DNA from 3 places in the Arthrobacter globiformis genome. Region 2 is predicted to be linked to each of the others. Evidence: riboswitches for the same ligand, from Rfam matches in the RefSeq annotation. Region 2 holds a riboswitch; each other region holds the start of a gene.
What was found. Region 2 has a riboswitch for cyclic di-AMP ahead of QFZ33_RS00665 (C40 family peptidase). Riboswitches for the same ligand answer to the same signal wherever they lie in the genome.

Region 1 (3,246 bases), 210 kb from region 2:
AAATCATTGCGGGTGAAATCAGCAGGAGGCTGGCAGAGCAGCACATCCCTGAAGTGTTGCGGATGCCGACCGTCAGCTACGGCATTTCCACCTACAACGCGAAAACCGCTGACCTCGACGAGGTGATCGCGGCTGCCGACGTCGCTCTTTATGAAGCCAAATCACAGGGGCGGAACCGCACGGTCAGGGGCTGAAGCGGAGATGCGCGGAGCTTCTGCCTCTTAAGGCAGGCACCGGATCCGGAATGCATGGGGGACAATCCGGACCCGGCGATCCTGACTCGCAGCCGGAGTCTGCGGTCTTTCATCAGGCATAGCCAGTGTGTTCCCCCCTCCTTGTAGAAAAGTGGGAGCACCTTGGGGGTGGCCGTGTTCCGCCGCCCCCAAGGCAGCGGAACACGGCGGTTTCTCAGCTCTGTTAGGCCGCGCGCACGAATGTGACAGGACCAGTGGCCGTGAGCCAGGACAGCGGGTGGGCCATGGTGGCGTTGATGCCGTTCATGCCGCCGCTGATCACCTTGCCGCCGCCGGCGTAGATGGCCACGTGGCCGGACTGCACAATCATGTCACCGGGCTGCGGGGTGGAGACGACCCTGCCGTGGCTCAGGAACTGCATCGGCGCGAGGTCACCCACGCGGATGCCGGCGGCGCCGAGGGCCTTCTCCACCATGGCGGTGCAGTCCTGCGTGATGCCGATCTGGGCATAGGCGGACGCCAGCATCGTGGCATTGACGCCTGCAGCGGCCTTGACGGGCGCCTTAGGTGCGGGAGCCGCAGCCTTGATGGTGACCTTCGGTGCGGGTGCGGCTGGCGCGGCTGCAGCCTTGGCGGGCGCAGCAGCCGGGGCGGCAGTGACGGAGGCGGCAGGTGCCGTAGCCGTCTTGACCGCAGGCTTCGCGGCCGGCTTTTCGACGACGACGGGGGCCGCCACCACGGGAGCCGGGGCCGACTTGACGGCGGGGCGTTCAAACTCGATCTTGACGCTGGAAGCGGCACTGAGGGGAGTCTGAGTCTGGCCAGCCGTCGCGGGGGCGGCGGCGGGAGCCTGGGCCTGCTGGGCCGGAGCGTTAGCGGCATTGGCCGCGACGCTGCCGGTGAAGGCCAGGCCGGATGCTGCAAGGATGGCCGCAGCACGGCGGCCAGAAATAAAGCGGAACGACATGAAGAAGCCTCTCCCGATGCCTGCGAGGTGAGCTGTCGGATTCGGATGGGAGGCACCCGGCCGCGGTCCTGAGCGTGGTCAGGAACTGCGCGGCTTCACCCCAAGGCCCGCTTCAAGCAGGCCGAAAGTGGTTTCCCCGTCTCTGCCGGACATGGGTTTTCGATTGGTTCCTCGGGCTGCGGCAGAGTTAGGCAATCAGCGCGGGAGTGCCTCATCGGTGAAAAAGGCACGTTTTCCACCGTACGGGAGGCCTTCCTCAATGTCACATTAAGGTAACGGGGCCGTGTCGTTTATTTCCACTTGCCCCGCTTGAGGTAGGGGGCCGAGGGCTGATTAGTGTGTTGAAAGTCACTCGGTTGCGTTGAGTTTCCCGGCGAGCCGTTCCCGCATCTGGATGCTGGCCGAGTTAAGGCCGATCAATTCCACCTCACGGCCGTGCCGGCGGTACTTCTCGGTGACCGCGTCCAGCACGGCGATGGTGGAGGCATCCCACAGGTGCGAGGCGTGCAGGTCGATCACTACGCCGTGGATGTCCGGCTCGGCGTCGCGGGCGTAGTCGAACTGCGTGTAGAGATCGTTGGAAGAGGCGAAGAACAGTTCGCCGTCCACCGTGTAGGTGGCCATCGTCAGGCCGTTGAGCTCCACTTCCGTCCGCTCCACGGTGGCGAAATGGGCCACCCGGCGCGCGAACATCGCCATCGCCGCCAGCACCCCGACGCCGACGCCGATCGCCAGGTTGTGAGTGACCACCACCGTGCCCACGGTGATCAGCATGACGGCGGTTTCCGACTTGGGCATCCGCTTTAGGGTGGCGGGTGCAATCGAGTGCCAGTCAAAGGTGATGGCCGAGATGAAGATCATCACGGCCACGAGGGCGGCCATGGGGATGAGGCCCACGATGTCGCCCAAGGTGACTACCAGCACCAGCAGGAAGACGCCCGCGAGGAATGTGGAAACCCGGCTCCGGGCGCCGGAGCCCTTGACGTTGATCATTGTCTGCCCGATCACCGCGCAGCCGCCCATGCCGCCCAGGAACCCGGTGACGATGTTGGCCACGCCTTGGCCCCAGGATTCGCGGGTCTTGTTGGAGCGGGTATCGGTGATGTCGTCCACCAGCTTGGCAGTCATCAGGGATTCCAGCAGCCCCACGAGCGCCATGGACAGCGAGAACGGTGCGATGGTTTGGAAGGTTTCCCACGTCACAGGCACATTCGGGATGAACAGCGTGGGCAGGCTTTCCGGCAGTTGGCCCTTGTCCTGGACGGTGGGGACGTCGATCCCGGCGACCACGGCGAGGACCGTCAGGAGGACGATGGCCACCAAAGGTGACGGCACCGCCGTCGTAATCCGGCGGAAGCCGATGACGATCAGCAGGCCCACGGCGGCCAGTGGATAGACGGGCCAGGGAACCCCGATCAGTTCCGGCAGTTGGGCCATGAACACGAGGATGGCCAGCGCGTTCACGAAGCCCACCATCACCGAGCGCGGGATGAATCGCATGAGCCGTGTGACGCCCAGGACTGCGAGCAGGATCTGGAAGACCCCGGCGAGGATTACCGCGGCGATCAGGTGGTCCAGTCCGTGGCTGCGCATCAGCGGCGCGATCACCAGCGCGACGGCGCCGGTTGCGGCCGAGATCATGGCGGGCCTGCCGCCCATAAAGGAGATGGTCACCGCCATGGTGAAGGAGGCGAACAGCCCAATTCTCGGGTCCACTCCGGCGATCACGGAGAATGCGATGGCTTCCGGAATGAGGGCGAGGGCCACCACCAGTCCGGCGAGGGCCTCGGTCTTGAGGCGCCGCGGGGAACGGAGTGTGGCCCGGACGGACTGGAGCTGTTCGGGCTTCATAAACTCTATTTCTTGGTCTGGCGGTAGCGCTCGATCTGCTTCAGCCGCCGCAGGAGGCTGTCGCGCCGCGGGTGGGGGACGGCGTCGGGCGCCTCGGCGGTGAGGTCGATGTGTTTGGTGCCGTACTGCCACAGCAGGAGGTCATCCAGCAGGCGGTCCGGGCCGGGGGAGTAGCGGTGGTCCAGGGCCCTGCGGACCTCGGTGATCCGGTTGGCGCTGAGCAGTCCGGCAAGC
Region 2 (3,246 bases):
GATTCGCGCTCTCGGCACCATGGTGTACAGGGCCAAGGCGTCGCGCGAGTTTGCAGCGCGCTGGTTCCCCGACGGCCCCACCCCGGAAGCCCTCGCCGTCGCCCCGGTCATGCAGTACGACAGGAAGGACACCCACCAGCTCGCTGTCCTCGCGCGCATCGCGCCCGATGCCACTCCCCCACAGCACTTCATTCCCGATTCAGTCCAGTACGTCGAATCGATTCATGCCGGCCTGGGCTGGGGCATGGTGCCGGACCAGCAGGACCAGGAGAACTCACTCGTGGAACTCGACCCGGCGTGGAGCGAGGACCTACGCCTCTACTGGCAGGTGTGGACACTGGACTCGCCGGGCCTCGCGGAGGTGACGAACGCCGTCGTCCGCGCCGCCCAAGACCTGCCACCACACCAAAACTAGCCACCAAACACAGCAGCGGCGGGTGCTGATGCACCCGCCGCTGCTGTGTGTTTCGTACCGCCCTCAGGCGTTCACCCGCTGTTAGACGTTCACCCGCACGTAGGTGGAGCCGGTGAGCCAGGAGGCCGGGTGCACGATGGTTTCGTTGACGCCGTTCATGCCGCTGCTGATGGCCTGCCCGTTGCCGATGTAGACGCCGACGTGTCCGGCGCTGATCATCAGGTCACCGGGCTGCGGGGCGGAGACCGGGGTGCCGTACTGGTGGAACTGCGTGGGCGCGAGGTCACCGACCGACTTGCCGACCGAGCGCAGTGCCTGTTCCACCAAGATGGTGCAGTCCTGGGTGGCGCCGAGCTGCGCCCGGGCAGAGGCCACAATGGCTGCGCCCACGCCGCTGGCTGACTGGGTTGCAGCCGCTGTCGGAGCGGTTGCTGCTGCCGGCGTTATCGACGCGGAGGCGTTGTAGATTCCCATGCCGGCGGGCGCGGGGGCAGCCGGGGCTGCCGGAGCCGCAGGTACGGCCGGTGCTGCCGGAGCCGCGGGAGCTGCAGCTGCACCTGGTCCCGGGATGAGGATCTGGTCACCGGGGTAAATGACAGACGCCAGGGACAGGCCGTTCTCTGCGAGAAGAGTATCGAGGCTGACTCCGTGGCGTGCTGCGATGGCACCAAGGGTGTCACCGGGCACAACGGTGTGCGACGCGCCGGCAACAGCAGATCCTCCGCTTGCCGGGGCGGGGGCCGCCGGTGCGGCCGGGGCTGCCAGCGCCTGGCCAGCGGCGGACTGCACAGCAGCAGCGGCCGGGGCGGTCGCCGACTGTGCAGCGGCAGCGTCCGGCGTCTCCGGAGCGTAGGCACCAGCGTGTGCGGGTGCTCCGGCGCCGAAAAGAAGTCCGGAAGCGACGGCGGCGGCGGCCGCCGGCTTGGCAACCGAGGCCGCGTTGGACTTAAGGGAATACGACAGGCCCTGCAGGGCGATGGACGTCGTTGGGGTGGCGCGATGGCGTGCGGATATGGACTTACGTGACATGGTTGATTTGCCTCTCCCATGCCTGCGGGGTGAGCTGTCGGGTTCGGATGGGAGTCACCCGGTCCTGCCCGCCTCTAGGCGAAGCGTCTGGACTTAACCCCTAGGCCTTGGCGCGCAAGGCCGGTACTAAGGTGGTTCCCCCGTCCCTGCCTGTTGGTCATAGCGAACGGATCCCGGTCAGCGGCAGGGCTCGGCATTCTGCCCGGGAATGCCCTGAGCGGAACCAGGGCACCGGCCGAGGCTATCGCACTTGTGCACCAAAAGTCACATTTCAGTAACGAGGGTGTGTCGGAGAGCGTGTGGACAAACCCCGGATGCTGCACCCTAGAGGGCCTTCACCGCGCCCAGCACCTTCGTCAGGGACTCCTTTGCGTCGCCGAACAGCAGGGTGGTCTGCGGCTCGAACATGAGGTCGTTCTCGATCCCGGCGAACCCGGGGCGCATGGAGCGCTTAAGGAACACCACCTGCCGTGCGTCCGCCACCTCAAGGATCGGCATCCCGTAGATCGGTGAGCCGGCGGTGGTCTTGGCCGCGGGGTTCACGACGTCGTTCGCGCCCACCACCAGCGCGACGTCGGCGGTGCGGAACTCGGCGTTGATCTCACCCATTTCCTTGAGCGACTCGTAAGGCACGTTGGCCTCGGCGAGCAGCACGTTCATGTGCCCGGGCATGCGCCCCGCCACCGGGTGGATGGCGAAGTCCACGCGGGTACCCCGGGACTCCAGGGCCAGCGCCAGCTCTGCCGCGGTGTGCTGTCCCTGCGCGACGGCCAGCCCGTAACCGGGGACAATGATCACGCGCTGGGCGTAGCCCAGCAGCACGGCCACGTCCTCCGGGCTGGACGAGCGGACCGGACGGTCGCTCACGGCAGTGGATCCCGCCGTCGAACCTCCCCGGAACGCGCCGAACAGGATGCCGGCCACGCTGCGGCCCATGGCCGCGGCCATCGCCCGGGTGAGGATGGTGCCCGACGCCCCCACCAGCGTGCCGGCCACCACCAGGAGCACGTTGCCCAGCACCAGGCCCGAGGCCGCAACCGCCAGGCCGGTGAAGGCGTTGAGCAGCGAAATGACGATCGGCACGTCGGCGCCGCCCACCGGCAGCACCAGCAGCACGCCGGCCGCCAGGCCCAGCAGCAGAAGCAGCAACGCAAGAATCAGCGAGCCGCCCAGTACGACGGCCGACGCGGCACCGACGGCGGCAAGCAGCACCGCGCCCATGATCACCGGCAGGCCGGGGAACACCACGGGGCGCGTGGTCATGAGCTCCTGCAGCTTCGCGAACGTCACGGCGGAACCCGCGAAGGACACCGCCCCCACCAGCAGGGTGAAGACGACGGCGACGCGCACCCAGGCGTCCTCCGCATGCGGCAGTTCCAGCAGCGCCACGAGGGCGGCGGCGCCGCCGCCCACCCCGTTGAAGAGGGCGACGAGCTGCGGCATCTGGGTCATCTTGACGCGTCTGGCCACGGGGGCTGCCACGCCGGACCCCACCGCTATGGCGCCGAGGATCAGGGGGACGTTGTCCAGCCGAGTCGAGAAAAAGACGGTGATGACGGCGACCAGCGCACCAAAGGCGCCGATGAGGTTGCCGCGGCGGGCGGTGCGCGGGGAGTTAAGGCCCTTCAGCGCCAGGATGAAGAAGACGGCCGCCGCGAGGTAGAGCAGCGCGGTGACATTGGGATCCAGGAGGGTCAACGCTTGGCCTCCGTGCTCTCCTTGGTCTTACCTCGCGTGGCACCGGGTGGGGCCGGTTTGTCCGGCTTGCGGCCGCGGAACATCTCCAGCATGCGGTCCGTCAC
Region 3 (3,246 bases), 930 kb from region 2:
TGCCGGGTCTGCGCCGGGGCAGGTCCGGCCGCGCCGGCTCTCTGGAGCGCATGCGGCTGGGTGCGCAGCGGTGGGTGCGGCGGGGTTCCGGAGGCCCGGTCAGTGATGGTCATGGCTCAACAGTGGCCGCCGCTGTCATGAGGGTTTTAGGGCCGAGCTGTGCGGGGGCTGTGGAAGTGACTTCGACGCTCGCCTGCCGTCAGCATCAGCTGTGATTGCCGTTTTTCTGCGCCACCCTGCATGGTTGCCGCCGGTGTGGTGGACGCCGAGGCTTGCTTTCTGCACCACTTTGCCTGCGGCAGGAAGATCAGCGACGCAGAAGGGCCCCGGATCCGTGCGGATCCGGGGCCCTCGGCACCTAGGCGGTCAGCCTAAAGCGGTGCAAAAATGTTCGTCGTCAGCCCGATTGGCCGCGGGAACGCTCAGTACCAGTTGTGGGCGAGGTGCCAGTTCAGCGCACCGCACGGGGAGTTGTAGCGCTCCTGGATGTAGTCCAGGCCCCAGTTGATCTGGGTGCGGTAGTTGGTGCGGTAGTCCGCCCCGGCGGTAGCCATCTTCTCGGCGGGCAGTGACTGGACGATGCCGTAGGCGCCGCTGCTCGCGTTGGTGGCCGTCGTGCGCCATTCCGATTCCTTGGTCCAGAGCCGCTTCAGGCACTGCATCTGGTCAGCCGACCAGCCGAAGGACCCCAGCTTGCTGGCCGCGTAGGCCTGCGCGCCGGCGGGATCGTTCAGGGCCACAGGCGCAGCGGCCTTCGCGGGGGCAACCTTCGCGGGGGCAACCTTGGCGGCGGGAGCCGGGGCAGCCTTGGCGACGGGAGCAGCCTTGGGCGCGGCAGCCTTGGTGGCCGCCTTCGGAGCGGCCGCCTTGGGCGCCGCGGTCTTGGCGGCAGCCTTCGGCGTGGCTTTGGCGGTCGCCTTGGTTGCCGACTGCGGAGCGATGGACGCCGCGGAGGGCGCGGGCAGGGCGGAGATGAGCGTCTTGTCGAAGCTCAGGGTCTGCCCGGCGTCAGCGGTGGTGGCGGTCGTCTGAGCGGCGGAAGGCGTAGCCTGCTCGGCTGCCTGGCCTGCGGCGCCGACGCCAACGAGCACGGCTGCGGCAGTGGTTAGGACCGCTGCCCGGCGCCCGAAGGACGGAAGGCTTGCGGTCAAGCGGCCCCAGGCCGTCGCAGGCCGGGCCGGCTCTGCACGGTGACGGGAAATCTTGTGGTCAGACTGCTGGGAGGCGCGATCAGGGCGCGCCTGTGCCTTGAATTCAGACATGGTTGATTGCCTCTCAACACCTGCGGAGTTAGCTGTCGGGTTCGGATGAGGTCATCCGGCCGCACGGAAAATTCACGTGTCGGCTTCACCCCAAGGGCTGATGCGGAAAGCCCGGGACTCTGGTTCCCCCGCCTCTGCCTGAACTAGCGGAATCCGGGAAGCGGCAGAGCTGGGCGTCAATCCGGACATGCAGCTCTAGTGGCGGCTGCACGCTATCGACGGTACAGGAGGCTTTTGATTAAGTCACATTTAGGTAACGGAGGTCACGACGACGGCGCGGCGCCTTGCATGGGCAGCCGGACAGCAAATTCAGTCCGTCCCGGCCGGGACATGACCTCCACCGTGCCGCCGTGAGCCTCCGCGATGGACTGCACGATGGACAGGCCCAGGCCGCTGGTTCCTTCTGCCGGCGCAACCCCCGATTCCCCCTGCGAAGCCGCGGCACGGAGGGCCGTTTGCGCGCCTGCGCCGCCGGTAGAGGAACCCTTCGCCGTCGCGGATGCAGGCGCCAGGGGCGCCTGCGCCGGGGTCGCACGGGACGCGTCTGCGCGGGCGAAGCGCGCGAAGACCTTGTCCACAAATTCGGGCGGGATGCCGGCGCCGTCGTCCGTGACCATAATCACAGCGCTGCCGTCCGCCGACCGGATCACGCTGGTGGTCACCGTGGTGCCGGGCGGCGTGTGCTTGCGGGCATTGGAGAGAAGGTTGACGAGGACCTGGTGCAGCTGTGAGGCATCGCCCCGGACCGACACAGGTTCCTCGGGAAGGTCGAGGTGCCACGCCCGGTCCGGTGCCATGACTTTTTCGTCGCTGACGGTCTCAATCACGAGCTGCGTAAGGTCCACGTCGCTGAGCTTGGGCGGCTGGCCCTCGTCGAGCCGGGCCAGCAGCAGGAGGTCCTCCACCAGGGCGGTCATCCGTTCCGACTGGCTCTGCACGCGTGCCAGGGACCGCTGCCCGTCCGGAGTGAACTTTTCGGTCATGCGCATCAGCTCGGTGTAGCCGCGGATGGCCGTGAGCGGAGTGCGGAGCTCATGGGAGGCGTCCGCCACGAACTGCCGCACCTTCATTTCGCTTTCCTGCCGCGCTTCCAGCGCGTTGGAGACGTTGTCCAGCATCTGGTTCAGGGCGTGACCCACGCTGCCCACTTCGGTGCCGGGATGGGCGTTCGACGGCGGGACGCGGACGGCGAGTGCCACCTCACCGGCGTCCAGCGGCAGGCGAGACACCTGGGTGGCCACCTCGGAGAGCTGCTTCAGGGGTTTCATGGTGCGGCGGATGAGCACCGTCCCGGCAAGGCCGATCAGCACAAGGCCGCCCAGCGAGACGATGGTGATGGTCCACACGAGCGACGTCAGGGTGTTCTGCTTTTCCGCGAGCGGGAGCCCGGTGACTATCACGTCGCCGTAAGGCGCCTGGGCGGCGACCAGGCGGTAGGTGCCAGAGGACAGGGTGCGTTCGACGGGCACGCCGTCGCGTCGGAGCGCCAGGAGGACCTGGTCGTCCGCTGCCGACAGCGAGGCGACGGTGGCGTCCGTGGCAATGAAACCTGCACTGATGACGATACCGTCCTCGATCCGGGCCGTCACGGTGCCTACGCGCTGGCCGCGGGCGCCCAGCGGATCGGGCTTGGTGCCAGGATTGCCCTGCGGTGGCCGGCCGAACTCGCTGGAGCGGTGCGCCGCATCCGAGAGCTGCTTGTCCAGCTGCTGGGTCAAATAGGAGTCCATCGAGGCGTAGCTGAACAGGCCGATCGCGCCGCAAATGGCCACCAAAAGCGCCATGGCAACGAGGACCAGGCGCGTGCGGAGGTGCCAGGTGTCCGGCTTCAGCCAGCTTCGGCGCTGGGTACGGATTGCACCCGAAAGGTTTGCCACGGCCTACTCTGCCGGCTTGATGACGTAGCCCGCGCCGCGGACCGTGTGAATCATCGGCGGGTGCACGGCATCCACCTTTTTGCGCAGGTATGAGATGTACAGTTCGA

Region 1: another riboswitch for cyclic di-AMP. It lies ahead of QFZ33_RS01655 (NlpC/P60 family protein); the one in region 2 lies ahead of QFZ33_RS00665 (C40 family peptidase).
Region 3: another riboswitch for cyclic di-AMP. It lies ahead of QFZ33_RS05000 (hypothetical protein); the one in region 2 lies ahead of QFZ33_RS00665 (C40 family peptidase).

What each region holds. Positions count from the first base shown of each region.
Region 1 covers NZ_JAUSXI010000001.1:347,539-350,784, forward strand. The annotation lists gene QFZ33_RS01650 (GGDEF domain-containing protein) at 1-194, shown strand, start outside; gene QFZ33_RS01655 (NlpC/P60 family protein) at 418-1,161, opposite strand; cyclic di-AMP (ydaO/yuaA leader) riboswitch at 1,165-1,329, opposite strand; gene QFZ33_RS01660 (SulP family inorganic anion transporter) at 1,510-3,012, opposite strand; gene QFZ33_RS01665 (GTP pyrophosphokinase) at 3,018-3,246, opposite strand, start outside.
Region 2 covers NZ_JAUSXI010000001.1:135,399-138,644, forward strand. The annotation lists gene QFZ33_RS00660 (ArgP/LysG family DNA-binding transcriptional regulator) at 1-415, shown strand, start outside; gene QFZ33_RS00665 (C40 family peptidase) at 497-1,444, opposite strand; cyclic di-AMP (ydaO/yuaA leader) riboswitch at 1,449-1,619, opposite strand; gene QFZ33_RS00670 (NAD(P)(+) transhydrogenase (Re/Si-specific) subunit beta) at 1,769-3,142, opposite strand; gene QFZ33_RS00675 (NAD(P) transhydrogenase subunit alpha) at 3,139-3,246, opposite strand, start outside.
Region 3 covers NZ_JAUSXI010000001.1:1,068,728-1,071,973, forward strand. The annotation lists gene QFZ33_RS04995 (hypothetical protein) at 1-113, opposite strand, end outside; gene QFZ33_RS05000 (hypothetical protein) at 423-1,262, opposite strand; cyclic di-AMP (ydaO/yuaA leader) riboswitch at 1,266-1,421, opposite strand; gene QFZ33_RS05005 (sensor histidine kinase) at 1,526-3,139, opposite strand; gene QFZ33_RS05010 (response regulator transcription factor) at 3,143-3,246, opposite strand, start outside.